Regions from separate parts of the Paenibacillus sp. 1A_MP2 genome, predicted to be linked through region 1. Evidence: riboswitches for the same ligand, from Rfam matches in the RefSeq annotation. Region 1 holds a riboswitch; each other region holds the start of a gene.
What was found. Region 1 has a riboswitch for thiamine pyrophosphate ahead of ACTWJ7_RS16240 (thiamine phosphate synthase). Riboswitches for the same ligand answer to the same signal wherever they lie in the genome.

Region 1 (7,475 bases):
TAGGCGTATACGCAGGAGACGGAAAAGTTCTGCACACGTACGGATCACCAGGTGTTACTCTTTCCGACTTAAACTCGGGAAACTGGAAAAAAACATATATTAAAGCTCGCCGCGTACTGTAGTTCACATTTCAGAAAAAACGAGCGAGTGGGGCCGGATCTGATGATCCGGTCCTTTTATATTTACCCGATAAAGTTCTCTGTTCAAACAGGAGTAATGTGGAAAACAGAAATGGAGTTCGCCGCTACGACCCTTTTTAATGAGAATGAAGCATATAGCCGATCCCCCGAACGGTATGAATTAATTTGACGCTCCTCCCCTTATCCACCTTCACCCGCAAATGTTTGATATACACATCCACCACATTGGTATCCATTGCAAAATCATACCCCCACACTTCCCTTAAAATAACGCTCCGGGCACATGCCTCGTTCACATGACGGGCCAGAAACTCCAGCAATTCGTATTCTTTCGGAGTCAATACCAGATATTCACCTGCACGACTTACACGACGTGAACGCAGATTGACCTTGAGATCATGCACAACAATGATTTCTTCATCTTCCTGTGCAGCATGTGAGAACACACGTAAAAGATTTCGTATTCTGGCCATCATCACATTACCATGAATAGGTGCTTCCATCACATCATTAGCCCCGTAATCGAGTAATTCCACAATTAATTCAGGCGATATCTTGGGAGTAATCACAAGTAATGGAGAGGTGACACCCATGTGTACCAAAGATTCCAGTCCACTCTTCAGGTTATCTTCATGACAGCCTTCATTTATTAATATGATCATATTGAGATTCGTTAGTGTTAGTTCAGAAAGATCGTGCAGTTTGGTCCATTCCATTTGCTCGACTTGGTACCCTTCAGCACCCAATATGCCTTGAATAAAAGAAACCAGATCACCCCTGCCAACCAGTAATATGGATGTTTTCATGTTTTCACCCGGCCTGTCTTATACGCTGCTACCTTGGTTAGTTTCAACTACAGCTGGTCTCCACATACTTGTGACCACTGTGCATCGCAGCATTCTTGTATGTTTATCATGCCGTAAAATGAAAAAGTCCATTCCCGGAAGGAACGGACTCGAAGAATTCATTTGTTTTTATCTTTAACCAAAGTACCGATGAACCAGCGTACGCGCCTCTGCCGTGTCTTTTGTTCCATGAACAAGGACGCGCCCATCCTGAAAAATAACCATCCTGTACGCTCCAGTTGTGAAAGAAACCAAAAATGGATTGGCCTCCACTTTGCCCTCATCCAGCTTGCCGAGGCGATCAGCCGTATGCTGCAAATCCAGTTTCATTCGCCGGGAAGGACGAATCTGTACTGTATCCCTGCCACATAATACATCTGTTTTCTCCAGGTTTGAGGCTGAGAGGTACGGATAATTTGCCTTTACTCCGCAGGAAGGACAATCTTCTTTTCTGGCACCGTCAACGTTAATGGATATATATTCATTTCTCCACACATCGAATGATAGCAATTTGCGTCTAAGCGCATCTAGATTACCACTAAGAAACTTCATCGCTTCAGCAGTCTGATTCGCCGTAACCATCTGCACTGCCTGAGGGATAATGCCTGACGTATCACAGGTGTCCCCACCTAACGGAACCTCACCCAACAAACAGTTTAGACAAGGGGTTTCTCCAGGCAGAAATGTGTAGGTGATTCCATAACTGCCCACACATCCGCCATAAATCCAGGGAATGCGATACTTCTGAGACATGTCATTTATTAAAAGCCGGGTATCAAAATTATCTGTTGCATCCATGATTAAGTCTGCATTCTGAACCAATTCTTCCAGTTCATCCACTCTAACGTCCATCACTCTACCTACAACTTCAACAGTAGAGTTAATCTCCGATAGGCGCTTCTTCGCTGCCATCGCTTTAGGCATTCGCTCAGTGGCGTCTTGCTCTGTATATAACTGTTGTCGCTGCAGGTTGCTCCACTCCACATAATCACGATCTGCAATGGTAATATGGCCAATTCCCGAACGCACCAGTGTTTCTGCAATCCCCGTGCCAAGCGCACCAGCTCCAACAATCAATACTCTGCTGTTACTCAATCGATGCTGACCTTCCTTACCGATAGGTGTGTACCGTTCCTGTCTGGAATAGCGGTCTCCCTGCTCAGAGGATTGTGTCTGATTAGTCATGTATGAACCATTCCTTCCGCCGGACTACTCGCCGCTGCATAGCGCTTGACGGGAATCATGCCTGCCTCATAAGCCAGTCTGCCTGCTTCAACCCCCATTAGCATTGCTTTTGCCATCTTTACCGGGTCCCCAGATCCGGAGACAGCCGTATTCAACAATACACCGTCAGCTCCCAGCTCCATCGCATGAGCAGCGTCTTTTGGTGCACGAAGTCCTGCATCCACAATGACAGGAACGACGGCTTGTTCAATAATAATCTCCAGATTATAGGGATTAATAATTCCTCTCCCCGCCCCTATGGGCGAAGCCCCAGGCATAACGGCATGTACGCCGAGTAGTTGCAATCGTTTGGCCAGAATAACATCATCCGAGATATAAGGCAGTACCGTAAAGCCCTTTTCAAGCAAGATCTCGCAAGCTTTATAGGTTTCAATCGGGTCAGGAAGCAATGTGATTCCATCGCCGATGACTTCCACTTTTATCATATCACAAAGTCCTGAAGCCCGAGCTAATTCAGCGATTCGCACCGCCTCCTCTGCCGTTGAAGCACCCGCTGTATTAGGAAGCAGGGTATACTTTTTCAAATCCAGTGTATCCAGAAAATGCTGTTTGTTGCGATCTTCCAGATTCAAACGCCGAACTGCAAACGTTAATACTTCCGTTCCCGAGGCTTCAACCGCTTGGCTCTGCACTTCCAAATCCGAAAATTTGCCTGTACCCAGCAGTAACCTGGACTCAAACGTATACTTTCCAATCCTCAACATGGTTCAACCGCCTCCCACAAAATGTACAATTTCAATTCGATCTCCGTCTCTTAACGTTGTCGTTTCATGATATTCACGTGTTAAAATTTGCCGATTCAATTCAACTACCACGGTTTTCACTTGCAGATTAAACGAATGGAGTAATTTGTCCACACGATTTAAACGATCCTCAATATGCATGCTTTGTCCGTTGACAATGATATTCACTGCAATATCTCCTTTCGGTGTAACCGTTCCGGACTTAGGTCCTGAATACCCAGCTCTTCCGAGGTTTTACCATCAATTAAGTCAGCCATTAAGCTGCCCGTGATCGCACTAAGCAGTATGCCATTACGATAGTGTCCAAAAGCAGCGAATAAACCCGGAACACTTTCACAAGCACCCACATAAGGCAACCCATCCGGAGTCGAAGGACGTACTCCCGCCCACGCTCGGATAAAATGCGCTTCCTTCATACCAGGCAGCCAATTTGTCGCGGCTGAAAGCAGCTTCTGAATCCCTTGAACGGAGACCTTTATGTCGGTTCTTCCAGGAAGACTTGTTGCACCAATCCACACTTCTCCATTCGCTTTGGGAACAATATATATATCCTCTGCATACACCGTTTTGTCAGGTCTGTAACCGACATGGTGGGGTGAGAACTGCACGGCTGCAATTTCACCCTTCACAGGCAAAACAGGTGTATCAAGGCCCACTTGTCTCATCAATTCTTCGCCTTGTAACCCTGTAGCGATAATGACATTTCTCGAAGTCATTGTTCCAATTGAAGTCTCAATACCTTGCACTCCATTCATGTCCGTATGCAAACAGACATTCTGTACACCTTCCATCACCCTGGCACCCAGTGCCTGAGCCGATCTGACATAAGCCTGCGTTAGATTGACAGGAAGAACCTCGCTCTCGGAAGGTCTGTAATATGCGCCATACGTATCCCTGTTTAACCATGATGCTTCTTGTTGGACAGCCACTCGATCCCACCAAATATGTTCTGTAGAAAAGGAAGACGATCGTTTATTCTTGTAGCTGCTGACCTCACTGTATGAACGAAAAGGAGTAATAAATCCATGCTGTTGCAAACCCATTTCCACTCCGCTAAGTGAATGGATTCGCTCCTTCTGCTCGTGAAGTAATGCTCTGCTCTGCCGCGCAAGCTTCGCCATCACAGCATGAGTGAATTCCTCACTGTCCGCAGCAAGCATCCCGGCAGCTGCACAGGAAGTTCCCCCGCCTATTCTTGCACGCTCAACCAGAAGAACGTCGTGACCGCGGGTGGCGAGTTCACATGCAATGGCACTACCAATAACTCCTCCACCAACAATAATCGTTTCCGCATGAAGCTTGCCTCGAATCTCTGTTCCACCTTTACTCCTGAATACTGTTCCTGGATGATAACCCGAACGATTCCTGCTCTGGCTTCTTGCTTCCTCTCTCATGTTCTCATCTCCTTGGTTCGGCGTTCTCTGAATCCCTGATTGCCTGCCGCAATGAAGCGGCAGCCAGCTCCGGCTTGCTGTTCATCCAAATGGTTGAGATTACCGCAGCACCTTTGGCACCCGCAGTACGAATAGCCCTGATATTCTCCGGTCTAATCCCGCCAATCGCAATCACTGGAATCGAAACATTGGAGCATACTTCAGCCAACGCAATAAGACCTCTAGGTTCGCAATTCGGTTTACTATCGGATTCGTATACATGCCCGTAAAAGAGATAATCGGCTCCACGTTCTTCTGCAACTTTTGCTTCTTTCAGAGAATGAACTGACACGCCTACACGAAGCCGGTTCAGTCGATTTAACTCAGCCAGATCATAGCCTTCAATAGCTGCTTGACCCCAATGCACACCACCCAACCACGCATGTTGAGCCAGCTGATCTAAGCCGTTCATAACGATTCGTTTAGATGGAACACCTTGTGTTTTTAGACTTTGCGCCCAATACATCTGCTGCTCTAGGGTCAGCTTTTTTCCCGAATGTGGATATAATCGATCCATCGCCATACTTTCTTAGCCGTATCTAGAAAAGAGTACATGTCTCCCTTACCTAGCGAAATGACATGCAGTTCAAATGATTGTGCTCCTACATGTTCATGGAAGATTGCCGTCCTGTTCGCCCTCCTCTTGCGTGCTTTAAGCTGGTATAAAACAACAAAAAAAGCCACTCCCGTAGAGGAGTGGCCACGAATTTAAAATTCATGATCAACTGAATGACTGTCGCATGCAATTACTCTATACATAACGTATAACCAACTATAAAAACCATCCATAGTCGCAACGTAGTATACCTAGAAACCGCATGATTCATCTTGCAGGCAATATCGCAAAGTCAACGATAACGCCCTTTGTCATTAGCTGAAACGCGCCACTTCCCTACGCTGGTATGATCCAGATCAGGTGCAAAGGGTCCGGAATCGCATTCTTCCATCTCAGCCGCATCGTGCGGCCCCCCTAGTGTTCATATGAAGCTGTAGCCTATGTTACCATAGACATCTTTTTTGTCACCGTACATTTTCCATTTATTACGTTCTTTATCCATTGCTGAAGACAATCTAGTTATCGAAATAGCTCGTCTGGTATGAAGTAACTATTGTTTCTCGGACCACGCCTCAACATCCCACGTTTTGGTTACCCAGCCTTCATAAAATTCAGGTTCATGGGATACAAGCAGCACGGTACCCTTGAATTCTTGCAGGGCACGTTTCAGCTCTGCTTTGGCCGTCACATCCAAATGGTTCGTAGGCTCATCGAACAAAATCCAGTTGCTTTCACGCATCAGAAGCTTACACAAACGAACCTTCGCTTGCTCTCCACCACTAAGCGCGTTAAGCGGACGGGTGATATGCTCATTTTTCAATCCACAACGTGCAAGATGGCCCCGGACTTCATTCTGTGTCAGATGAGAGAATTCATTCCAAACATCTTCGATCGGGGTAATATTACCTGCACGTACTTCCTGTTCGAAATAAGCGGTTTCCAGATAATCACCCAAGAAAGTCTTACCACTGAGGGGTGGAATTTTCCCCAAAATGGTCTTGAGCAGTGTTGATTTACCTACACCGTTACATCCAACAATGGCAATTTTCTCGCCACGCTCAATCGTCATCGTCATTTTGGGCAGTAATGCATACGAATATCCAATCTCAAAATCAATACCCTCAAAGACCGTTTTACTGCTCGCACGGGCATCCTTGAAATTAAACGTGGGTTTGGCTGCTTCGTCTGGACGATCAATCCGTTCAATCTTGCCGAGCTGCTTCTCACGGCTCTTGGCACGACCGGAAGTGGAAGCGCGGGCTTTGTTCCGCTGAATGAAATCTTCCTGCTTCTTGATATACTCCTGCTGTTTCTCATAAGCATCAATATGTTGGGCCTTATTCATGTCAGCCATTTCAAGGAATTTGTTATAGTTGGCTGCATAACGCGTCAACTTGGCAAACTCCAAATGATAAATAACGTTAACGACCTCATTCATAAACTCCGTATCATGCGAGATCAGAATAAACGCGTACGGGTAATCCTTCAGGTAGCGCGTCAGCCATTCAATGTGTTCCACATCGAGATAGTTCGTCGGCTCATCCAGAAGAAGAGCAGTGGGTTTCTCGAGTAAAAGCTTGGCAAGCAATACCTTTGTACGCTGACCACCACTAAGCGCAGCCACGTCACGATCCAGACCGATGGCTGACAAGCCAAGTCCATTCGCCATCTCTTCCACTTTCACATCAATCAGATAAAAATCACCTTGCTCCAATTGCTCCTGAATGTCACCCATTTCTTCCAGCAACAATTCGAGCTTGTCCGGATCGGCGTCTGCCATCTGATCCGTGATGGACATCATTTCTTTCTCTAACTCAAGCAAGGGAAGGAACGCATCCTTTAACACGTCACGAATCGTTTTTCCAGGCGTGAGCTTGGTATGCTGATCCAGATATCCATAACGAACTTTGGGGGTCCATTCGACCTTCCCTTCGTCCTTTAACAATTTCCCGGTAAGGATGTTCATTAGTGTGGACTTGCCCACACCATTTGCTCCAACAAGGCCTACACGCTCTCCGGCAAGTAAACGAAAAGATACATTTTTAAATAAAGTACGGTCTCCAAAATTGTGACTCACGTTCTCTACTGACAATAAACTCATAAGATGAGGTTGCTCCTATCTATTGGACATTACTATCGTTCCGAAACCCTATTTTAGCACAGGTGTTGCCTTTTCTGAAAGTAATGTAAACATCTCATGCAACCTCGCTTTTATATTACAAACAAACTGCCTTTAATTCTTGGAACAGTTATACTCAAAATAACCTTGCCCTGCCGCTTGTTTGGCACTTATAAATACTTCTTCGGCTCTGTAACCATTGCTACATGTGGAAGGGTAATAATATTTGATTCCACTCAACGGATCAACTCCGCCAACAATCGCTGTTTTCTTCACCAGTCTGCCACCACCAATGGCATAATTGTTAATCTTTTGGTTACCTACAGGTATTCCTTGGATAAAAGCCATAAGTCCCGTATCATTAATCGAGTTGTACCAATCTTCCTGAGAAATC
Region 2 (7,475 bases), 3.5 Mb from region 1:
CGATCCAGTGGAAGAACAGATCCAGCTCTGCCAGGGACGGCAGGGCCTGTTCAGGGTGGAAACCAAAGGCTGGATATACGGCACGAGGGTATTGTGAAGCTAGTTCCAGGTTGGCTTGGGCAGATGCCAGATTCATGGAGACGGCGATGACGGCTTCAACTTGGTGGGATGAGAAGGAATGCAGCATCTCGCGTTGTTCTTCAGGTGTATATTTGTCCAAGTGAAGATGTGCATCGATCAAGGGTGCAAAAGCGGTTGAGTGCATGGATAAACTCCTCCTTTTTGTCTTTTACCAATGTTACGCAGCGTAGTCTCTCTGGATCACCCATTTCAGGAAAATAATAACTTAAAAACCCGCACTATTTGGATAGGCGGGTCTTCTGTTGTTCTTCTCTCATCCACTGGGAAATTTGCCGCTTACGCTCAAGAAAAGCAGGTTCCTCCGTGATCGCTTCGCGCCGTGGACGTTCAAAGGGAACATCGACCTCGTGCAGTACGGCTGCAGGCCGGTTCGATAAAACATAGATGCGATCAGCAAGCAGCAAGGCTTCCTCGATATTATGCGTAATGAACAGCACCGAGCGGCGATTCTGTTCCCAGATATCGAGCAGCCAGCGCTGCATGTCGCTGCGGGTCAGTGCATCCAGCGCGCTGAATGGTTCGTCCAGCAGCATCAGCTCCTGTGGACTGAGCAGGGCGCGCAGAAATGCAACCCGCTGCTGCATGCCGCCCGATAACATATGCGGATAGGCTCGTTCGAATCCGGCCAGTCCGACACTGCCCAACCACTTCCGGGCATTGGCAAGCGCTTCGGATCGTGGCGGTGTGTCCGCAGACACCTCGCCAGCAAGCAGCACATTGTCTTCAATGGTACGCCACGGGAAGAGGGCAGGCTGCTGCGGCATATAACTGATCTTGCCGCGCTGTCCGGTAACATCCTGACCATTCATCAGAATTTGGCCCTCCTGTGGTTTCAGCAAACCGCCGATGATGTGGAAAAGGGTGCTTTTGCCGCAGCCGGAGGGGCCGACGATGGCTACGAATTCTCCTTGTTCCACGTTCAGGGACAAGCTATCCAGAACGGGTAATGTGCTACGCCGCTCGCGGAACGAGGCATGCACATTCTGAACTTCCAACGCTGGCGATGAATGTTTAGCAGTTAAGGTCACGGCTTCATGTTCAGGACCTCTGCTACCCGTTGGAGTTGTTGTACGCGCATCCGGCGAAGCAGCTGCCCGCTCGTTGTGTTCGGGTGTCATCTCGTCATCACTTCCTAACCTTTATATAGGGCATATTTCAAAATTATCGCTTCTGCGGTCGCCAGCGAACGAGCAGCTTCTCCAGTAGTGCAATGAGCAGGAAGAGCAGCAGACTCAGTGCCACAATAATCATGATTGCTACGAACAGACGGTCCGTCCGATAGGCCGATTTTTGCAGCATCATATAATACCCGATGCCCTTATCTGCTCCAATCCATTCCGCGATGATCGCACCCATGACGCTGTACGTAGCGGCAATTTTGATCCCTGAGAACACCGAGGGCAGCGCATGTGGAAGCTCAAGCTTCCAGAAAATTGAGCCGCGTTTTGCGCCAGCCATGCGCATATAGTTCATCATCGCCGCATCGGTGCGGGTCAACCCGTCCATGGCAGCTACAGCCACCGGGAAGAAGCAGACCAGAATGATGGTAATCAGTTTGGGCAGCAGCCCAAATCCGAACCAGATCAGCAAGAGCGGAGCGAGCGCGATGGTCGGTATATTTTGACTAAGAATAAGTAATGGATAGAGTGCAGATTTCAAAAATGGAATCAGATGCAGCACCATCGCAATCAGTAATCCCGTAAGTGTACCTGCTGCAAACCCGATCAATGTCAGTTGGATGGTTGCCCATGCGTGCATGCCAAGTCGCTCGGCCTGAGAGGCCGCTTCATGGGCGATGTCAGAAGGCGCAGGCAGCATCCATTTCTCGATATGAAACAGGGAGACAGCTCCCTGCCATACCGCTATAAAGAGAATAACCGCCACGAAGGGCGGCCATACGCTTTTCCAATAGGCATGCATTAGCGATATTTCTCCGTCAGGGTGTCCATGCTGAAGCCGCTCGGGCTATGGGCGATCTTGATCTGTGAGATGATGCTGGGGCTGCCGGCTTCCACAAGAACTTCATGCATTTTGCGGACAACCTCCAGCAGCTCCTCCAGTTCTCCCTCCATCGTGGTATCGAGTGGATTAACCTGATATTTCAAGCCTGACTGCTGAATAACTTCAATGGCACGATCAACGTAAGGATAGGAATTTTCGCCATTGGGCGTTTTGGGAATGACTTGAATGCTCAGTAGTGTGCTTGCCATGAAACATCACTTTTCCTTTCGGGTTAAATTGCATGAGTTGAACCAGCTTTACACTTTACCACTCCGATTGCAGTACCCTCTTCCGATCGCTGTTATCCCCGGATTTTTTGATTCCATTTTCCCCATGGGGAAAATCCGGGGATAGCATATGCTTCCGAAGGAGCTTTCTTTAAGAAAGCTTTTAGGCGACCGCTTCGCTTCTTCAGATGGGTTCTGCACTCTTCGTTCTGGTGTAAAAAAAGTTAAACTTAAACAATTTTTATTGGGGTAAGAACTCGTTTGTATACGCTTTGGACACATCTACCTGCTCATCGAGCAGTTTTTTGCTAAACATCCAATCCGTGTAGTTCTGCCATACTTCCTGCTTCTGCTCACCCCAGCGTGGTGCGTCATCCTGATATTTTGGACTCAGCCATTTCTGGCTCGCGAGTACAAGATCCTTGTCCAGATCCGGTACGGCCTTGATCAGAATGTTGGCAGCTTCTTCGGGATGTTCAATCGCGTATTGATATCCTTCGGAAGTCGCTTTCAAGAACGCTTTAACCAGCTCGGGATCATTCTGAATCGTCTGTTCATTCGTCACAAGCACAGGTGTGTAGTAATCCAGGGCTTCGGAATAATCCTTCACATACAGCATGTCGATCGGCTCGCCGCGAAGTTCGGCTTCAATGCCCGTCCACGCGTAGAAAATCCAGGCAAAATCGATATCGCGTTTCACAGCTGTGAAAAAGTCTGCATCGCCCATGTTAATATTTTTCACTTTGGATACATCCGCACCTTCGCCTTCCATAATGGACTGCATTACGGCTTCTTCTACCGGGGAGCCCCAGCCACCATAGGTTTTGCCTTCGAAATCTTTGGGAGACTTGATGTTCCGATCTACCGGAGCAGCAAATCCGGATGTATTATGCTGAATAACTGCAGCGATGGACACGAGCGGTACGCCCTGTGTGCGGGCCTGGGTCACACTCTCCTGATAACTTACGCCAAAAGGCACTTCGTTCGAAGCAACCATGGTATCCGCGCCTCCGGTACCTGGCTGAACAATCTCCACATTTAAGCCTTCAGTTTTATAAAAACCTTGATCTACGGCCGCATACAGGCCGGTATGATTCGTATTTGGTGTCCAGTCCAGTACCACTTTAATATCCTTGAGGGCTGCATTGTCACCCTCACTGCTGTTTTCGGTGTTGCTTCCGCTGTTCTCTCCTGAAGGTGCAGCTTCTTTGCTGCCGCATGCGGCCACAGTTACCAGCAGCACACACAAGAGCAGCAATCCCATCATTTTACGCCATCTCATCTTCATTTCTCTCCTTCATATTGTCCGGCCAGTGGCGCGGGTGCTCCTTGGCTTCATATCCAAGCTTCTTGCATAAATCGACAGATTTATACCAGCTATGATCCGGATGACGTCACTTTTTTTAGCTCTCTGGCTATAAAAAGAACATTAAAAAAGCGCCCCGTTAATCCGGGACGCGTGCAGGCGTTAGAGATGTGGCACTCAGCAAAGAGGCTGGGCTGGGCCAATTCGATATACTCCGATTCCTACGCTGGCATGATCCAGATCAGGTCTAAGGGTCAGTATCTTGGTGGGATACACTCTCAGCCGGCCTATTCCGACTCCCCTGGGAAACTATGAAGTTACGGGCATTACTAGGTGTAATTATAGGCCAGAGGCCGTTGCATGTCCAGTCAGGAACTGGATGGAGGGACGAATCGTGGCGAATCATATAAGGAAATCTGGCTGAGTGCAAAAGCATCGGATTTCGGGTCATACCCCACCTGTTTCTGCGTGGTTTCCAGATTCAAGCGTTTAAACCGATTATTCGAGATCCCATGCAGTATGGTAAAGGGCTCCAGATCTGTAGCTATAATCGATTTGAACACCAGATCACACAAGTCAGCCGGACTAATATACGCGCTCATATCACGAGCCTCCAGCGGCGGCCCATCCGGTTGGAAATCATCATATGCCCCAATACGTATTGCAACACTTTGTAACCCCTCGGTATAAGCAAAATAGGAGGCGAGCGATTCACCAAAACATTTACTAACCCCGTACAAATTCCGTGGGCGTGTTGGCATGTCCGGATAGATCTGGGCATCAATGGGATACCCTTCGATCGTCTGTGCACTGCTTGCCAGGATGACTCTTCGTACGCCTTGATCCTTGGCCGCACGGAATACATTAAATGTACCTTTGATATTGATGTCCAATAAGGATTCATAGAAGCCGGCATACGGGGAGGGGCTCCCGCCAGATGTACAACCACTTCCATACCTTCACAAGCTTGCTGACAAGCTTTGGCATCCGTCACATCCAGTGCCATGATCTCATGGCCTGTCCCAGAATACGTATGCAGTCTGTCGATATTCAGATCCGTAAGTCGCAGGTGAAATGCCTCTGATAAATGTTGAGATAAGTCGCGTCCAATTTTTCCGGCTGCTCCGGTAATTAAAATGTTCATCAAATCAGCTCCAATTCTTAGCGCTGGAAGAACTCAATCCATTCCTTTTCCGGTCCATAGATGAAGAAATAACGGTAACCGTTGGGCAGTGTAATGATCTCTCCATCAATAAATTCGGCCTCGGTTGCCTTAATGCGCTTGTATTCGGATTCAAGATCATCGACATGGATGGCAAAATGGTGCACCGTTCCTTCGGCAGGCAGCTTGTCACTGTATCCCTGAATCAACTCAATCTCGGTCTCGTTGCTTCCGTTGAAGCCGAGAAAGGCGAGCTGAATGACGCCGTTGGTATGGGTTACCCGGTCTTTCAATTCAAGACCAACAATCTCCGTATAGAAGCGGAGTGTGGTCTCCAGATCACGAACGGCGATGCCGACGTGGTCAATGCGCTTTTGAAAACTCATATCCAAAATCCTCCTTGTAGTAGATGAATCATTCTGCCATTTTAAGGAATATCATAGGGCTGGACTACGGGGTTGTCAAATAGGAAAGATACATTCCCTGTATGATAAAGATTCTAAAGAGATGCTTTCCAATGGTTGTAGAGTTCACAGAATGTTCACTTATGTGGGTGTATCCCGGATCTTTATAATTGTCAAAGTAAACAGAGAGGATGAGAGAATTGCCAACAACAAAGAAAGAACATATTATTTTCGGATTGATGATGTGTACAGGGATGGTCGTGGTCATGATGTTCTTCAATCTATGGCACAGTGGGTTACTCGGCAAGATGTCCCCGCTTGAAATACTGTTCCAATTCGTATTGTGCTTCATCATTGCATTCCTGGTGGAGTCCTTCATTGTCGGACCAGTGGCGAGGAAAATTGCATTTTCTTTACCCTTTGACAAGTCCAACAAGATCTTGGGCATTCTCGCTATGTCATTTTTCATGGTTATTGGGATGGTACTGATGATGTCCATATACGGAATGATCTCGGCATCTCTTGAAAATCAGCTAAGCGGGGCTTCGATATGGAGTACGTATCTTCATACGATCGCTCGAAATTTTAGTCTGGCGCTCCCTTACCAACTTATTATTCTGGGACCACTCGTGCGATATGTATTTAGATTCATCAAGGGTAAAGGAAATGTGGTTCCTTCTAATGTAGGTAAATGAAGTAGAAAGTAAGGTTAGCTCCGATTTTTAGCACGTAAATAAGTATTTCCTGGGTAATTACCTCCAGCTTCAATTAAATGTAAAACAGCCCTGCAGTGATTTGAACTCTATATGGTTAGACAACATCCAAGCGTGGAAGGTGCAGTTCACAATGAAGGGGCTGTTTTTTTATACTGGTTGGATTCATGTTGTTTGTACTGTTTCAACGATGTGCAATTATTACTTCCTGTAAAGTTCAATCAATTGCTGGAGTTTCTGCTGAATGAGGCTTCTTAATTCCGCAGGTTCGTAGACGTTGGCTTCAGCACCAAGCCCCAAGAAGAAGTGGACAGCCCACGACATGTAAGAAGAGCTGATAGAGCGCCGAATAACCCCTGAACCATCCTCGTGGGTATCAATCGAAGAAGACAGCCATAATTCGGATTGACAGCGCCTGACACCTTCAGGGGTTAATGTCACTTTAAGCTCAAGCGTATCTGTCTCATCCATCCTCATGATCCAGGGTCTGATATTCTCTACCTTGATTAATTTACTATGATCCACATGCTGTTGCGGGAGAACATCGAGTTCCTGAACCCGGTCTACCCGGAACACGCGATCACCCTGAGCCAATTCACAATAAGCCTGACAGTACCATAATCCGTTCATAGTATAAATTCCAATCGGATGAATCGTCCTCTCCTTGCGCTGTGCGGCCTCGTATGTAATCTGTACGGGTCGCTGCTCCAGCGCGGCATCCAGTAATCCTCTCAAATGGGGCAGCTCCAGTTGATGTGGTGGAATCCAGAAGACGAGCTTTTGCTGCATATGATCGATCTTCCGTTTAAGCTCATTCGGCAAATAATGATAGAATTTGTGCAGTGCACTATTTACCTCATTTTCAAACGGCAGATGGCGATAGTTCTTTAATGATTGGCCTGCAAGGAATAATGCGGTCGCTTCATGTTGGGTAAACTGGATGGGCGGAAGAACCTTGTCGCGCAGTACACGATAACCTCCACCAGGCCCAGGCTGCGAATACAGCGGCACACCAAGTTCGCTTAACTCCATCAGATCGCGAATCATCGTCCGGCGGGATACACCACATTCATCTGCGAGCTCCTGAATGGTAAAGGTTTGGCGTTCGTTTACCAGCATGATGAGCTGGACAAGTCGTTGTGCTTTGTTCATAGGTAGTTACAACTCCTGAATATATTTTAATGATCCCGATAATTAGTGCCATGAGTTGGCACTATTATTTCGTATACTAAGCCATGTAGTCAAGCTTATTGGAGTTTGCGCCGAACTGAACAACGAGAGGGATGGATAAGAGATGGAGAAGATGAAACAGGGGACAGAACAGATGGTAGAACTGGTAAATCACCCGGATGAGGTGCTTGAACTGGTTATGTTCAGATTGAAGGAAGGAACAGATCCCGTACAATTTATCACAGCTGCAGAAGAACTGGAGCAGTGCTTGGTGCGTCAGATTCCCGGTTTTGTACGTCGGAGTTTGTTATGCACGGAAGATGGGGTTAGCTGGACCGACTTGATCTATTG
Region 3 (7,475 bases), 3.2 Mb from region 1:
TCAAGCTCCAGCTCATTGAACAGGGCATGGATCAACTGCGGCCCATTACATTTACCTATTGCAGTGCCGAAGGTACCCAGACCCATAGAACGACCGATCCGCATACCCTTGTGCTCAAAAAGCATTCCTGGTACCTCTATGCGTTCTGTCACGAACGCAACGAGTTCCGTATGTTCAAGCTGGTCCGCATGCGAGACGTCGCTCTTGCCCAAGGAAACTTCGAACGCAAGCCGGTTAACCTGCAGGACAGACCCTGGCAGCAGGATTGGGCAACCCCGGATAACAAGGTGCCTCTGACCCTCAGATTCCATGCGCGTATCCGTCACATCGCAGTGGAATGGTTTGGCATAGAGAGCGTCATCCCGGATGATGAGGGCTATTATATCAGCCAGGTCGCATTTCCGGAGGACAACTGGCTGTACGGGTTCATTCTTGGATTTGGCGCAGATGTCGAAGTACTGGAGCCACTGCATATTCGAGAAGAGATTCGTAGAATTGCCGAACAAATTGTGCAAAATTATAATGCCCCGCCTCGAACCTGACAGACAGGTGTCCAGTTCCTCCCGTTATACTTCTATTATATTCAAGCTTTACATAACGAGGAGGAATCGATTATGAACGTCACCGTATGCCAGAGCTGTGGAATGCCACTCACTACGCCTGCCCAATTCGGAACAGAAACGGATAGTACTACAACCCGCGAATACTGTATTTATTGTTATAAAGAAGGCAAGTTTGAGCAGCCCGATATTACGCTGGAAGGCATGATTGAAATGTGCACCGCCATCCTGAGCCAAGAAGGTATGGACGAGGAGTCAGCAAGGTCAATGCTGCGCAACCAACTTCCTTTTTTGAAAAGATGGCATGCAGCTGGTATTGAACGGAACGTGGCATTTCCAGCAGAACATTCGAATGGGTCCGATGGGCTTAATCAAGTAACGCGCGACAATATGCTCTCCACAGAGCCCATTCGGTATGTCACACTGCCAGGAAAACGCCTTGCGGGTGTGTCCGCCAGAACAACCAACGCCATTGAGATGAGTGGCAAAGGCTGCATTCAGGGACTTTGGAACAGCTACTTCGCTTCAGATCATCAACCCGCCCCTGAAGCGGCACGCTATGGCTGTTACGCTGACTATACGGATGGCATACATGGAGAATACACCATACTGGTGGGACATGAAGTGGGCCCGGATGAATCGTTGCCTGAGGGAGTGGATACCGTTGAGCTGCCGCCTGCAACATATGCGGTGTTCACCTCCAGAAAGGGCCCGATGGCCGAAGTCGTGGGTGAAGCCTGGGGTGCGGTGTGGGCCTGGAAGAAACAGGGGAACGCACGTTTACCGGAGATTTCGAATTGTATGATGAGCGAAGTCTCGATCCTGAGAACGTACAAGTAGACCTGTATATTGCTGTTCGCCGCGAAAAATAAGAAGAAAAGTGATCATGATCATTTCTTAATCCGAATTGGACTGTTTATATCTGTATCTGTATCTCAGCAATGAAATTCCGCTCATGGATTTATGCAAAATGCTGTTAGGCTGCCAGGTTTTCCTGGCGGCTTTTTGAATTTTCCCTTTTGTCTATCCGTCGAAAATTGCCCTAATATGCACCCGACAACCGACCATGGTACCAAGTTAGCTAGCTTATGTCGTACCTATACAACCAGACTATATGTCTTAATTTCGACACAATTGGCAATCCCAAAACTGGGTCTATTCACTTAACAATCGCTTCTATCCTCCCATACGAAACCTCACATATTCGGTCCTTTCCTCCTGAATTTCTTTAAAAACGTTTACATCTCCTCAATACGGGGTAAAATCACTACAACCCAATTGGAATTACACCTTAATTTGCCTGTTTCGTCTAACAAGTCACATATACCTATTTGCGTAACAGAGACGATAACCTGTTGGAATACATAAGCTATTTAATAATCACATATGCATATTCGAAAATGCATTAAAGGAGGAACCAAGATGATCCGCATGCCTATTCAGCAAATGATCCCGTACCACCACCAATATCCGCGCAACACGGCGACCGTTGCTCCTAAAAAGGAGAATGAGAACACTCAAGGTCTATCCTTTCATGAAATTTTGCAGCAAAAAATGGCTAAAAAGAACGCCTCCCCTTCTTTGCGATAAATGAAATGATGAGCAAAATGAAAATTGCTTGCTTGGCTGCACCGTTCTCTGCGAAGTTGTGGATGAACGGTTATTCGCGTTTTCGCTTTAATTTGTTGTTACATCAGCATTTTACATATGTACAGTCTATGGTCACATCCCTATAATGGGTTAAATATCTACGGCAGTTTAGTGAGACAACATCCATTTCAGGGGGCAAATATGATGATGACTATCGGCTGTTTTCACGCTCACTATTCCAACATTGCACTGATTGAAGAAGCACTCGCTCCTTATGAAGTTGAACTAGTTCATTATGTCGATCCGGGTCTGGATCGCCTCAAACATGATGCTGATTTCACCGAGGCAGTTACGCGTGAGAAAGTATCAAAGACGCTGCAATGGATCGCGCACTGCCATGCAGATGCCATCCTCGTCACCTGTACCCTGTTTGCAGCCGTACTTGAGCAAGAGGCACAGCATGTTCCTGTCCCAGTGGTTGGTATTGATGATCCATTACTTCAGGAATTGAAGCGAGTACCGGGGAGATACATATTGGCGTTTACCAACCCTGCGACGATTGAAGGAACGATGGCACGGGTGAATCAGGCTTTGCAGCAGGATGATGAGAATGGACAGCGAAAAGGGATTGATGCTGTAGAGACTGAATCGGTATTGATACCGGGTACATTCGAGTTAATCATGCGAGGCGATAAGGAAGGTTATCTTGCAGCGGTGAGTGCTGGATTGCAGCAGATTGCTGAGCAGTCCCCGGGAAGCAAGGTAGTAGCCTCTCAACTGTCCATGGCTCCCGCAGCAGCGCGAGTTACAGCAGATACAGGTTTGGCGATCTATAGCCCGTTGGCTTCGCTAGCGGCTTATTTGGAGAAGAAGTTGAGCATAGTTCGGCGTTAATGTTGAGCGGTGAGCGGTAAGTGTTTTTTGAGCGGTGCGTCGATATTTGAAACTGATTTTCCAGCTCTGCTTATATCGGTAACGCCACGCCTAAGATGAATCAGTGATGCGACATCTCATCTGAAGAACTTGTTCCAGAAGTTCTCTTGCTCTAGATTGGAGCAAAAGCTCTAACGAACCCAGCGCGTCTTATTATCAGAATTATCGTGATCTGCTAAGTTTAACGAACCTGAGCCACCTTAATGGGGTCAAGACATGCGATTTCCAGTACAGCAGGACTTGCATTTCAAGAAATAACGTCTCTATGATTCGTTAAATCGCAGACCTGTGGAAATTACGGCAAATAGCGTGTGCTCGGTTCGTTAGGGGCTGAGCTACTCTTTCAACGATGTAATCGTGTTCGCAATGTTAATTATTGCGCTCCTCACATACATCGACCGTAAAAGAAGTGACCCGCCACAGGTTGACGGCCTGACGGGTCACTTCGTCTGAACTATGCAGCACTTGGAGGAAGCCATGGAGGAATACCCACCGCAAATGCTGTGCAGGAGCAGCCATTGGCCTGCGAACACCACATACCGGGTTAAAGCCGCTCTTCTCCACGATCACGGAGAGGAACGGCATTTCACTATATCAGGCTGCCCAGATTGCGTTGTAACAACGCTTAGGAGCGTGTCCGGTATTCCTCTGCCTTTTCCTGCATGCCCGCAGCCACAGCCTCATTCTCGGACAATCCTTTGTCCGCGGCAAAAGCACGAATATCCTGCGTAATCCGCATGCTGCAAAATTTCGGCCCGCACATGGAGCAGAAATGGGCTTCCTTGGCCCCTTCGGCCGGCAGCGTCTCATCATGGTAGGATAGCGCACGTTCCGGGTCCAGCGACAGGTTGAACTGATCCCGCCAGCGGAACTCGAACCGTGCTTTGGATAACGCATCGTCCCGTCGCTGGGCACGCGGATGACCTTTCGCCAGATCGGCAGCATGTGCAGCAATCTTGTAGGCGATAACCCCTTCCCGCACGTCATCCTTATTGGGCAGGCCCAGATGTTCTTTTGGCGTAACATAACAGAGCATCGACGTACCGAACCAACCGATCATCGCTGCCCCAATCGCCGAGGTAATATGGTCATATCCCGGTGCAATATCGGTCGTCAGCGGTCCCAAAGTATAGAACGGCGCTTCCTTGCAAATCTCCATTTGCAGATCGACATTCTCCTTGATCTTGTGCATCGGCACATGTCCCGGACCTTCGATCATCACCTGCACATCATGCTTCCAGGCGATTTGTGTCAGTTCACCAAGCGTAGCCAGTTCCGCCATCTGGGCTTCGTCATTAGCATCGTAGATGCTTCCTGGGCGCAGCCCGTCTCCAAGAGAGAACGCCACGTCATACCTTTTCATAATCTCGCAGATTTCTTCAAAATGGGTATACAGAAAATTCTCCTGATGATGCGCAAGGCACCATGCTGCCATGATGGACCCGCCCCGTGACACAATGCCTGTCATGCGCTTGGCGGTCATCGGGATATAACGCAGCAGCACGCCTGCATGGATCGTAAAGTAATCCACGCCCTGCTCTGCCTGCTCAATGAGCGTGTCACGATACAACTCCCAGGTCAGTGCTTCGGCTTCACCATTGACCTTCTCCAGCGCCTGATAGAGCGGCACCGTTCCGATCGGTACCGGAGAATTGCGGATGATCCATTCCCGAGTCGTATGAATGTCCTTGCCTGTGGAAAGATCCATCACCGTATCTGACCCCCAGCGTACCGCCCAAGTCATCTTCTCCACCTCTTCCTCGATAGAGGACGATACGGCAGAGTTTCCGATGTTCGCATTAATCTTCACATGAAAATGACGCCCGATCAGCATCGGCTCACTCTCCGGGTGATTGATGTTCGACGGAAGGATCGCCCTGCCACTCGCCAGCTCCTGTCGAACAAACTCCGGCTCCACGCCTTCACGAATGGCTGCGAACTCCATCTCCGGCGTGATGATTCCCTGTCGTGCATAATGCATCTGGGTCACGCTGCGCCCAGCTATTCCTCGCAAGGGTTGACCACGCAACCCTGGATACTCCTCGGCTCCAGCTCGCTTCCATCCTGGCTTCAGACCGTTATCTTCCGGCTTTACCGTCCGTCCCCGGTAAGCTTCAACATCTTCACGCTCCGTAATCCATCGCGTACGCAGCGCTGGCAGACCTGCGCGGATATCGGCATGAAATCCGGGATCGGTCATCGGCCCGCTCGTATCATAGACACGCAGCGGTTCGTTATGCTCCACTCCTTGGGGAGTATTCGTGTCATGAAGGGCAATTTCACGCTCCGGTACAGCAATGTCCGGTCGAGAGCCATAAATGTAAACTTTGCGGCTGCCCGGGAAGGGCTGAACCCGTCCGGTCGCCCCTTTTTCTTTGCCAACTGCTGATCCTGCTCGTCCTGTCCCATCGTTCTGTTCCCTTTACTCATCGCTCTTGTCTCCTCCTCATTGGTGATCGTCTGGATTAAAATGCTTGCGCACTTGTCCCGAATCATCCACAACATAGATAAAGAAAGAGCGACCATACGACAGAAAGCAGGGACATCACATTTAGTAATACGTAGGCAGTGAATGCAAATGAACTCTATCCCAGAAGCTTGGCAGATGCTCCCCGGTACTTTGCCCAAAAGCAGTTCTGGCAGCTTCTTCCGCCTGTTTACTATATAAAAAAGCCGGTTCCCAAGGGAACCGGCTTATGTCCATCACCAATAACGCACCTTATAAAGGCTCCATAGCGGAGCCCATCCATAGGTCACATCATGTGGTGTTCGTGGTCGTATCGCCGATTACTTCCCTACGCTGGTATGATCCAGATCAGGTGCAAAGGGTCCGGAATCTCATGCGATTCCGTCTCAGTCCGGACAATTCGGACTCCCCCAGTAACGTTAACAAGTTGCAGCATTTAAGCCGCAAATGCATATTCAATTATGCTGGCCCCGTTAGGCCGTCCATTACAGAGTAGCGCAACCGAATCATAAAAACAACCTTTATATTCAGAAAATAAAATCAGGATAACATGAGTCCCATCTGTGTAGCAGCCTCCTTCAGCACAGGTGCGTATTCATGCAACGTCTCCTGGGAAAGGCGACTAACAGGCCCGGATACCGACAAGGCAGCAGCGATGTTGCCTTTCCGATCCAGGATGGGGACAGATACTGCCGCAGCTCCCGGTTCACGTTCCTCATAACTTGTTGCGTAGCCATATTCCAGAATGTCTTTCATCTGTGCCAAATATACTTTGGGATCGATAAATACCGGCCATTCCGGTCCATTCATCAGATCTTCACGGTCTTCCTCGGTGGCAAAAGCCATGAGCACTTTGCTGGACGCTCCAACGGATAGCGGAAGTCTGACTCCCACCGGAGCCACCCGGCGAATCGCCTGATCACTCTGCACAGCTTGAATCCGAATCCGCTCACTGCCATCACGCAGATATAAGCTTACGGTTTCGCCCAGTCGATCCCTCAGCCGCTCCATCGCAGGAAGGAGCAGAATGGCAGGATCATCGCTGCGAGACATATGGGCAGACAGCTCCCAGATGCGTATGCCGAGTCGATACTTCTCGGTGGCTGCATCCCGGATCACGAACCCTTTCTCCTCCAAAGTAGCCATCAGACGATGGACTGTACTTTTGTGCAGACCGATCTGAGTGGCAATTTCCGTGAGTCCCAGATCACTGCGCGTTGTAAAACACAATAATATATCCAGCGCCCGCTCTACAGCCCGGACGGTTAACTTTCGGTCTTCCATGGCATATTGCCCTCCTCATGTTTCATCACATGAAACTTGGTTACATAAATTATATGAGAAACGGTCTCATCTGTAAACTAAAAAGCGCCAATTGGAAGAGAGATAATTGTAAATATTTTCTTTTTATAAATCAAAATCCCCTGCAATTTGCACCCTAAGGAAATGTTAACCATATATCTTCAGAACTATATAACAATTGCGTAACAAATGGCTCCAATCAATTGACTTTGACTATATTGGAACATACGATAAAGATATATTAAATTAAGATTTTGCTTCATACGTAGTCAGAAAAATCGTTTATCCGCTCTGTTCGTCTCGTTGTTATCTTCATTTGATTTTTAAAGGAGGGGCAATCATGTATCCGACATCCCAGAGCGAAGCCCCGCTGCAAACGAAAGTGTCAGATCTGCCTTCTTCGTTATCACCGAGGCTGATCCGGTTCAAACATATTGTCGTGGCGCTGTTGCTCTCCGTTGTATTTTTTCTGCTCTTTTGTTTCATTGCACTACACGGTTATATTGCTTGGGTATTATCCAATCCAACGGTAGCGCCTGTCTTCTCCAATCCCATGCAGGCCAAGAACATGAAGTATCAAGACATCACGTTTCCGGCAGCAGACGGCAGTCGAACAATGCAGG
Region 4 (7,475 bases), 2.9 Mb from region 1:
ACACCTGCATCACACGGCGTATCGCATCTGCATCTAGACCGCGCATCACTGCTCACCCCGCTGTCTGCGCTGATACGCAAAATGATTCGTCGGCCCATGCCCGGCCCCAATCCCTAGCTCATCTTCGATAGCCGCCTGAATGAATGCTCGCGCCGTCGTGACGGCAGCAAGCACAGAGGAACCCTTCGCCAATTCGGCAGTAATGGCTGCAGAATACGTACATCCCGTTCCATGGGTATGTCGTGTCACCACCCGAACATTCTCCAGGTAATGAAATGACTGCCCATCATAGAGCACATCGACAATCATGCCACTTCCCTCATCATGACCACCCTTCACCAAAGCATACGTCGAGCCCATCTGCACGATCCGCTTGGCAGCTTCTTCACGCTGACCCAAATTCATAATGGACATCCCGGTGAGCAGCTCGGCTTCCGGAATATTCGGTGTCGTGATCAGTGCATGAGGCATTAACTCTGTAATTAGCGCCTGAACGGCTTCCTGTTGTAACAGGGGGGCGCCGCCTTTGGCAACCATAACCGGATCAATGACCAGATTGGACCAGGCATATTGCTGCCATTTCTCCGCGACCAGCCGAATGATCTCGGCACTGTAGAGCATGCCTGTCTTTACCGCTGAGGGCTGAAAATCATCACCGGTTGAATCTAACTGTTGAGCGATACCTTCATATGAGATAGGGAAGACGCCCTGCACACCTGTTGTATTTTGGGCAGCAATGGCTGTAATTACAGTCATGCCGTATACGCGGAGCTCCTGAAAGGTCTTCAGATCGGCCTGAATTCCAGCGCCGCCGCCATTATCCGAACCTGCGATCGTCAAAGCCTGCGCAATACTCATTGCGCACCTCCATCGATCTGGCGAACCTGTACCCGTTTTGCGATAATGTCAGGTGTCACTAGGGCCAGTTGATTCAGCAATTCGATTTGGAAGCTGCCCGGTCCCTGGTCAGCGGTACGTTCCGCCGCAATTTCTGCTGCAATGCCATAAAAAGCGAGTGCTTCCACAACGCTGTTCAGCAAATCGTCACCTGATTTCGCTATGGCTGCAAAAGCACCAATCACTGAACTGAGCAAGCAGCCAGCACCGGTCACTTGGGTAAGCAAGGCATGTCCATTACTCGTCAGGAACGTCGTTTGTCCATCCGTAATAACATCCTCTCGTCCGGTAATGACAACCACACAGCCGAGTTTTTGTGCCGCCCGTTCGGCTATTCCGACGCGATCTCCCTCGCCTTGACCTGCATCCACGCCTTTGATACTCCAGCTCTCACCGATGACATTGGCGACTTCCGCCACATTGCCACGCAATACCGTAAGGCGAAGCTCACGAAGGAGCATCTGGACCGTTTCCGTACGATAGGGGGTTGCCCCAGCTCCGACCGGATCAAGCACAACAGGCACGTTATTTGCATTCGCCGATTGACCAGCCAGGCGGATCGCTTCAACTACCCTTTCGTCCAGAGTGCCAATGTTCAATACAACCGCTCCTGAAATTTTGGCGACATCTGCCACTTCTTCATGCGCATAGGCCATAAAGGGAGATGCACCGAGTGCAAGTAAACCGTTGGCGGTAAAGGGAGCAACGACAATATTAGTAATGTTATGAACAAGTGGATTTTGCGTACGAACACGTTCCAGATAAGACATATGAGATCCTCCTTATAAATAAGCAACTTGATCAAAAATCGCAGGCAGGGATGGTTGCCTTTATATCAGTTGTTAATTCTGCAACATTTGTTGAATTATGTGGGTTCCAATAAATGATGGGAGTTAAAAACTATTCACGGATAGCTGTAAAGTCCATTTGTAAAGCTTAATTCAAGATCCAAATCCTCGATAAGAATTCTATTCGTCCAGGAACTGAATCCCGAATCTACTCAGGTAGTTCCGACATGGATAATGAATGACAACTTTCGAATTTTGCTTGATCTCATTCAGCAAGCGATTTCCTTACTCGCCCTGCAAGTTAATAAAAGCATCCTCAGCCTTCACGGAATCTGGAATCAATTCACTTTGGAGCAGCCATGCACGAACGTTTTCCCAAGACGAGGCGTCCTGTCCACCAAACGGCTGACCTTCTTCATTCATCAGGGGCAGTAAAATATTCAAGCTTTTGGTTTCGATCTCCGGGTCAAGCGGAGAGGTTTCGTTCTCATGTGCGAGCAGAATGTTCAACGCGTCCTCGGGGTGTTCCGTTACGTATTTCTGTCCTTCCTGTATGGCTTTGATAAAGCGTGTAAGCTGATCCTTTTTCGTTTCAATGCCCACCTCACTTGCAGTGAGGACCAGTTCATAATAATCAGGTACGCCGTAATCGACGGGATTGAATGAATTTATCGCATGGCCTTCTTTTTCCAAAATCAATAGCTCATGGTTAATAAAACCACCCATAATGGCATCCGCCTGTCCGGAAGCGAGGGAAGGAATCAGGTCGAATCCCACATCCACAAGATCCATCTTGTCAGGATTACCTCCATCCTGGATGATCATCGTACGCACCATCGCTTCGTACAGGGGAATTGAGGAATAGCCGACAGTGAGCCCTTCAAGATCTTTTGGCGACTTTACTTTACCATCTGCTTCAGTCAACAGATGCACAAGCGGATGCCTAACGATGGCTGCAATGGAACGTACAGGAATGTTCTCCCCACGCGCGAGCAAAATTTGCGGCTGGTAGCTTAGTGCCAGATCGATTTTCCCCGCAGCAACAAGCTTGAGTGAGTCATTCGTATCGGCGGGCATCTGGACATCGACATCCAGACCTTGGTCCGTGAAGTAACCTTTCTCCTGTGCAACATAGATGAAGGAATGTACTGCATTCGGGTACCAATCGAGCATGATGGACAGCTTATCTTTGGAATCTGATGACGTTTTGGTCGCAGATGATTCTGTATCTTTTACATCGGGAGCTGAATCAATAGCAGGTGTGTTGGTACCCGTATTTCCGCACCCGCTAACGATCAGCATCAGGGTTATAAGAAGGAGGGGGAGCAGGGAATAGATATGCTTTGTATTCATAATTTAAAGTTCCTCGTTTCCTTTTTCTGTTTTAAAATCTACCTGCATGACGTTTTGTAGCGAATCTTCTCTCCAGCCATGCAATAAGTACAAACAGGGCAATACCAAGCAGGGATAACAGCACAATAGCGGCGAACATGGCATCCGTGTTCATATTGCTCGACATTCTGCGGCTGAAATAGCCAAGGCCCTTACTTCCGCCGAGCCATTCTCCAATCGTTGCACCAACTACGCAGTACACCACAGACATCTTCAGTCCTGAAAAGAAGGAGGGAAGGGCAAGTGGAATCTGGAGTTTACGAAAAATATCCCACTTGTTGGCCCCCATCGTCAGCAGCAGTTCACGCTGTTCCGGATCACCTTGGCGCAGGCCATCATAGGTGCTCACGACAATCGGGAAGAACGCGATCAGGAATACCACCGCGACTTTGCTCCACAGCGTGTAGCCAAACCACAGGATAAAGACGGGGACAAAGCGATTAGTGGAATCGTCTGACTAATTACGATGAAGGGATATAACGCCTTTTCAATGGATCGGTTCATATGCATGCCTGTCGCAAGTGCAATTCCGGCACCAATGGACAAGCCAAAACCAACGACAACCTCCATCAAGGTAGCAGGTAAATGTGTAGCCAACAGGAGTCGGCGATGCTCATATAGCGAACTGGCAATTGCCGTAGGGGCTGGAATGATGAAGGAGGGCACCCATCCCATATTCACAATCCACTCCCAGATGACGAGCAGTAACAGCATGAGCAAGAGAAACAGACCATAACGGGCAAGCCAACGCTTTACACTATCCTTCATGCTGCATCTCCAGTTACCGTTTCGCATGCAATTGTTCCTCCAGTAGTCGTCTCATCTGAACGAGAGCCGGTTCATAGATCATGTCTGAATGTCTTGGACGCGGCAAAGGTACCGTTATATCCTGCAGCTGTTGGCTTTGTCCCCCTGGAGTTAACAGGATAATTCGATCACTGAGCAGCAAGGCTTCTTCAATATCATGCGTGATGAACAACACGGTTTTGCCCAAACTTCCCCAGAGTTCTAGCAGCCAGCGATGCATCTCCCGTTTGGTCAGGGCATCGAGTGCACCGAATGGTTCATCCAGCAGCATCAGCTGGCCGCCTGTAAGCAGGGTGCGCAGCATTGCGACTCGCTGCCGCATGCCGCCGGACAGTTCGTACGGATACGCATGCGCGTAGCCGGATAAGCCAAATCTGTCGAGGCCAGCCAGGATGTCCGCCTGCGTCTTTGCCTTGTCCTGCCGCCCTGAAGCAAGTTCGGAGGGGAGCATGCAATTCTCCATGACGGTTCGCCAAGATAACAGGAGGTCCTTTTGCGGCATGTAGGCCACGCGTCCAAGCCGCTCTCCTTCGCGAACCCACGGAATTTCGATGGTTCCGTGGGTTGGCTCAAGCAAGCCTGCCAGCAGCTTGAAGAGAGTGCTTTTACCGGAGCCGCTGGAACCGATGAGGGAGACGAATTCGCCTTCCGCTACACGCATCGACACATTGGAGAGCACGGGGAATCCCTTTTTTTCGGGAAAGCAAAGCTCATGTTGTGAATGGTTATGTCGTTATCCATCTCGTCCCGTTCCCCCTTCTGATTCAAACTTCAAACTGCGGGATCTTTAATTACACCTTCTGATCTGCCGCAGAACGCGAAAAGACCCACCCATTTCCAGAGAAATGAGTGGGTCTATACGTTCAATTCATATTAAATTTCATCATTAACATGAAAAAATCCGCTTACGGATAGGCCGCTCCACTTCCCTCCGCTGGTATAATCCAGATCAGGTTCAAAGGGTCCGAATCGTTCGATTCGTCTCAGCCGCAAGGCTCCCCTAGTGCAATGTTCAAGATATGCAGTTGTGTGTTCAGCATATATCACATGCAAGTGGAATGTAAAGAGGGCGTCCTAAAAGAAGTGCGAGGAATGTGAGTTAGGAAAGTAACCCAAGATTCTAACCGTTTGAATGAACAGCGAATTAAGCTCTTCGATCAGAAGGGCAACTGCTCAGATGTACAAGTAAGAAGACGCCCGGGAAGGGAGGAAAAGAAAATTAACATGCGGGTCGATTTACCTTGGCTCTCTAACCCGATATAATAGTGGTGGCACATATGGGCCGGATCATAAATGAGGGTGGGACTGTTCTCCCTCCTGAGCAGAATGGGGACCCCGAGTTGAAAACGTTCAAGAAAGTATATATTGAGATCACAAGTATATGTAATCTGGCATGCAGCTTCTGCCCGCAGACCAAACGTGCCAAAAATTTCATTGACCCTGAAGTCTTCAACAATATATTGGATCAGATCAAACCCCATACCAAGCATATTTATTTACATGTCAAAGGTGAGCCGCTGCTTCATCCCAAAATTGATTTGTTACTCGATTCCGCGCATGAGAAGGGGTTCAAGGTTAACATTACGACGAATGGTACACTGCTGCCCAAGACCCAACACAAGTTGCTCGGCAAACCGGCGCTGCGTCAGATGAACTTTTCTTTGCACAGCTTTGATGGACACGAAGGTTCGACAGATCGTGAGGGCTATCTGGGCAATGTGTTGTCTTTTGTCCGGGAAGCAGTGAAGCACAATGTTATTATTTCTTTCCGTCTCTGGAATCTGACACAGGATAACTTCACAAATGCCCAGATGAACCGTAACCGGGAGACGCTGGAGGTTCTTGAACGGGAGTTTAATCTGGATTTCCGCATTGAGGAAAAGGTGGTGCCAGGCAGCGGTGTGAAAATTGCGCATAATGTGTACCTCAATCAGGATCACGAATTCCAATGGCCGAGTCTGGATGCACCGGAAGATGACGGTAAAGGCTTCTGTCATGCGCTTCGCAGTCAAGCAGCTGTGCTTGTCGATGGAACTGTGGTTCCATGCTGCCTCGACGGTGAGGGTGTAATTAACTTGGGCAACGTTCACGAAAAGTCGTTCTCGGAGATAGTAGATGGTGAACGAGCAAACAATCTGTTCTATGGTTTCTCCAAACGGGAAGCGGTGGAGGAATTATGTCGGAAGTGCGGATATCGTCAACGGTTTGGAGCCTAAAGTGTAATTTTTAAATAAAATCAGAGATCAAAATAATAGAGACCACATTGTCTGGAAACAGATGAAGTGGTCTTTCATTTTTTCTCAGAACGATAAAGGAGCATCTAACCATAGATTACGAGTTGTAAATGAAGCATACCCGAAGTTGAGATCGGCACATCCGATGTTGAAGTGCGCTGCAAAAAATGCCGAGATCACAGGCATGATGCTGTCGTTTCTATATCTAAGCTAATGATTATTATCGTAACATCCCTTTTTTGGTAGGATTAGGGTAGGTTCCGAACCAGAGGTGCACCTCTGAAGGGGTTCCGTAAGGACAAGCTCTTGCTTGTACGCCAAATATCAGAATAAGGGAGGATTTAAGTTATGAAAAAAATGTTGACGTTGTTGCTGTCCGCCGGTCTGGTCGCTTCATTATTTGGTGCAATCCCCGCTTTAGCTGCACCTACCGTTGTAAACTCAACAATTATTGTAGCCAAGGGTGAAACGTTTGACGGCAAAGGCCAAACCTATGTAGCTAACCCCTCCACACTGGGAGATGGATCTCAAGCAGAAGATCAGAAGCCGGTATTTCGCTTGGAGGCAGGCGCTACGCTCAAAAATGTGATTATCGGTTCGCCTGCAGCTGATGGTGTTCATTGTTACGGTAACTGTACGATATCAAATGTGGTTTGGGAGGATGTAGGCGAGGATGCTCTGACTCTGAAGTCAGCCGGCACGGTCAACATTACGGGCGGGGCAGCTTACAAAGCCTATGATAAAGTGTTTCAAATCAATGCAGCGGGGACGATTAACATTAAAAATTTCCGTGCAGACGATATTGGCAAGCTGGTGCGTCAAAATGGTGGAACAACCTTCGCCGTGAACATGACGCTCGACAACTCGGACATTTCCAATGTCAAAGATTCTATTATGCGTACGGACAGCAGTACATCGCAAGGGAAAATTACAAATACACGTTACTCCAAAGTACCGACCTTGTTCAAAGGCTTTGCATCAGGCAAAACAAGTCAATCCGGGAATACACAATATTAAATACGGGGCGTGGCGGTTCGTAATCATTTTCCTATAAACGAGTTGAAGCATGCCAATTAAAAGGGGCTGTCCCATAAGTCATGACAATGACGGGGACAACCCTTGTTGGCGTTATTTTTGGTCTAAATGAACCTGACACACGTCATTCGCTCCCGTTTGCACCGTTGTGAGATGTCAGAAGCATATTTCCGCAAGAAGAATCATATATTTAATCACTCTTTCCCCTAGGTTAAACTAGATTTTCTCTTATCGGGATTGTCACAAATACCCATGTGTTGTACAGTAGAAGCAATGAAATAAGTGAACCGGGAGCTCAATGAAGTTGGGCTGAGAGAGTGGC

Region 2: linked by a shared signal. The riboswitch ahead of ACTWJ7_RS33375 (ABC transporter substrate-binding protein) and the one ahead of ACTWJ7_RS16240 (thiamine phosphate synthase) in region 1 are both predicted to bind thiamine pyrophosphate.
Region 3: linked by a shared signal. The riboswitch ahead of thiC (phosphomethylpyrimidine synthase ThiC) and the one ahead of ACTWJ7_RS16240 (thiamine phosphate synthase) in region 1 are both predicted to bind thiamine pyrophosphate.
Region 4: linked by a shared signal. The riboswitch ahead of ACTWJ7_RS30850 (ABC transporter ATP-binding protein) and the one ahead of ACTWJ7_RS16240 (thiamine phosphate synthase) in region 1 are both predicted to bind thiamine pyrophosphate.

The regions. Positions count from the first base shown of each region.
Region 1 covers NZ_JBQQCS010000001.1:3,312,494-3,319,968, reverse strand. The annotation lists gene ACTWJ7_RS16270 (C40 family peptidase) at 1-122, shown strand, start outside; gene ACTWJ7_RS16265 (response regulator transcription factor) at 257-946, opposite strand; gene ACTWJ7_RS16260 (MoeB/ThiF family adenylyltransferase) at 1,121-2,170, opposite strand; gene ACTWJ7_RS16255 (thiazole synthase) at 2,167-2,934, opposite strand; gene thiS (sulfur carrier protein ThiS) at 2,938-3,141, opposite strand; gene thiO (glycine oxidase ThiO) at 3,138-4,367, opposite strand; gene ACTWJ7_RS16240 (thiamine phosphate synthase) at 4,372-4,923, opposite strand; TPP riboswitch at 5,279-5,388, opposite strand; gene ACTWJ7_RS16235 (ABC-F family ATP-binding cassette domain-containing protein) at 5,513-7,063, opposite strand; gene ACTWJ7_RS16230 (hypothetical protein) at 7,196-7,475, opposite strand, start outside.
Region 2 covers NZ_JBQQCS010000001.1:6,791,022-6,798,496, reverse strand. The annotation lists gene ACTWJ7_RS33395 (TatD family hydrolase) at 1-265, opposite strand, end outside; gene ACTWJ7_RS33390 (ABC transporter ATP-binding protein) at 360-1,259, opposite strand; gene ACTWJ7_RS33385 (ABC transporter permease) at 1,303-2,061, opposite strand; gene ACTWJ7_RS33380 (thiamine-binding protein) at 2,061-2,351, opposite strand; gene ACTWJ7_RS33375 (ABC transporter substrate-binding protein) at 2,611-3,651, opposite strand; TPP riboswitch at 3,876-3,988, opposite strand; partial or broken gene ACTWJ7_RS33370 (NAD-dependent epimerase/dehydratase family protein) at 4,044-4,819, opposite strand; gene ACTWJ7_RS33365 (VOC family protein) at 4,837-5,223, opposite strand; gene ACTWJ7_RS33360 (hypothetical protein) at 5,442-5,936, shown strand; gene ACTWJ7_RS33355 (helix-turn-helix transcriptional regulator) at 6,156-7,106, opposite strand; gene ACTWJ7_RS33350 (hypothetical protein) at 7,249-7,475, shown strand, end outside.
Region 3 covers NZ_JBQQCS010000001.1:6,498,526-6,506,000, forward strand. The annotation lists gene ACTWJ7_RS31925 (helix-turn-helix transcriptional regulator) at 1-542, shown strand, start outside; gene ACTWJ7_RS31930 (zinc ribbon domain-containing protein) at 615-1,400, shown strand; gene ACTWJ7_RS31935 (hypothetical protein) at 1,983-2,150, shown strand; gene ACTWJ7_RS31940 (aspartate/glutamate racemase family protein) at 2,352-3,044, shown strand; gene ACTWJ7_RS31945 (hypothetical protein) at 3,453-3,668, opposite strand; gene thiC (phosphomethylpyrimidine synthase ThiC) at 3,709-5,403, opposite strand; TPP riboswitch at 5,859-5,972, opposite strand; gene ACTWJ7_RS31955 (IclR family transcriptional regulator) at 6,091-6,834, opposite strand; gene ACTWJ7_RS31960 (alpha/beta hydrolase) at 7,193-7,475, shown strand, end outside.
Region 4 covers NZ_JBQQCS010000001.1:6,260,520-6,267,994, reverse strand. The annotation lists partial or broken gene thiE (thiamine phosphate synthase) at 1-46, opposite strand, end outside; gene thiD (bifunctional hydroxymethylpyrimidine kinase/phosphomethylpyrimidine kinase) at 46-858, opposite strand; gene thiM (hydroxyethylthiazole kinase) at 855-1,667, opposite strand; gene ACTWJ7_RS30860 (ABC transporter substrate-binding protein) at 1,971-3,038, opposite strand; partial or broken gene ACTWJ7_RS30855 (ABC transporter permease) at 3,070-3,845, opposite strand; gene ACTWJ7_RS30850 (ABC transporter ATP-binding protein) at 3,859-4,563, opposite strand; TPP riboswitch at 4,794-4,896, opposite strand; gene ACTWJ7_RS30845 (radical SAM/SPASM domain-containing protein) at 5,225-6,100, shown strand; gene ACTWJ7_RS30840 (pectate lyase) at 6,467-7,135, shown strand.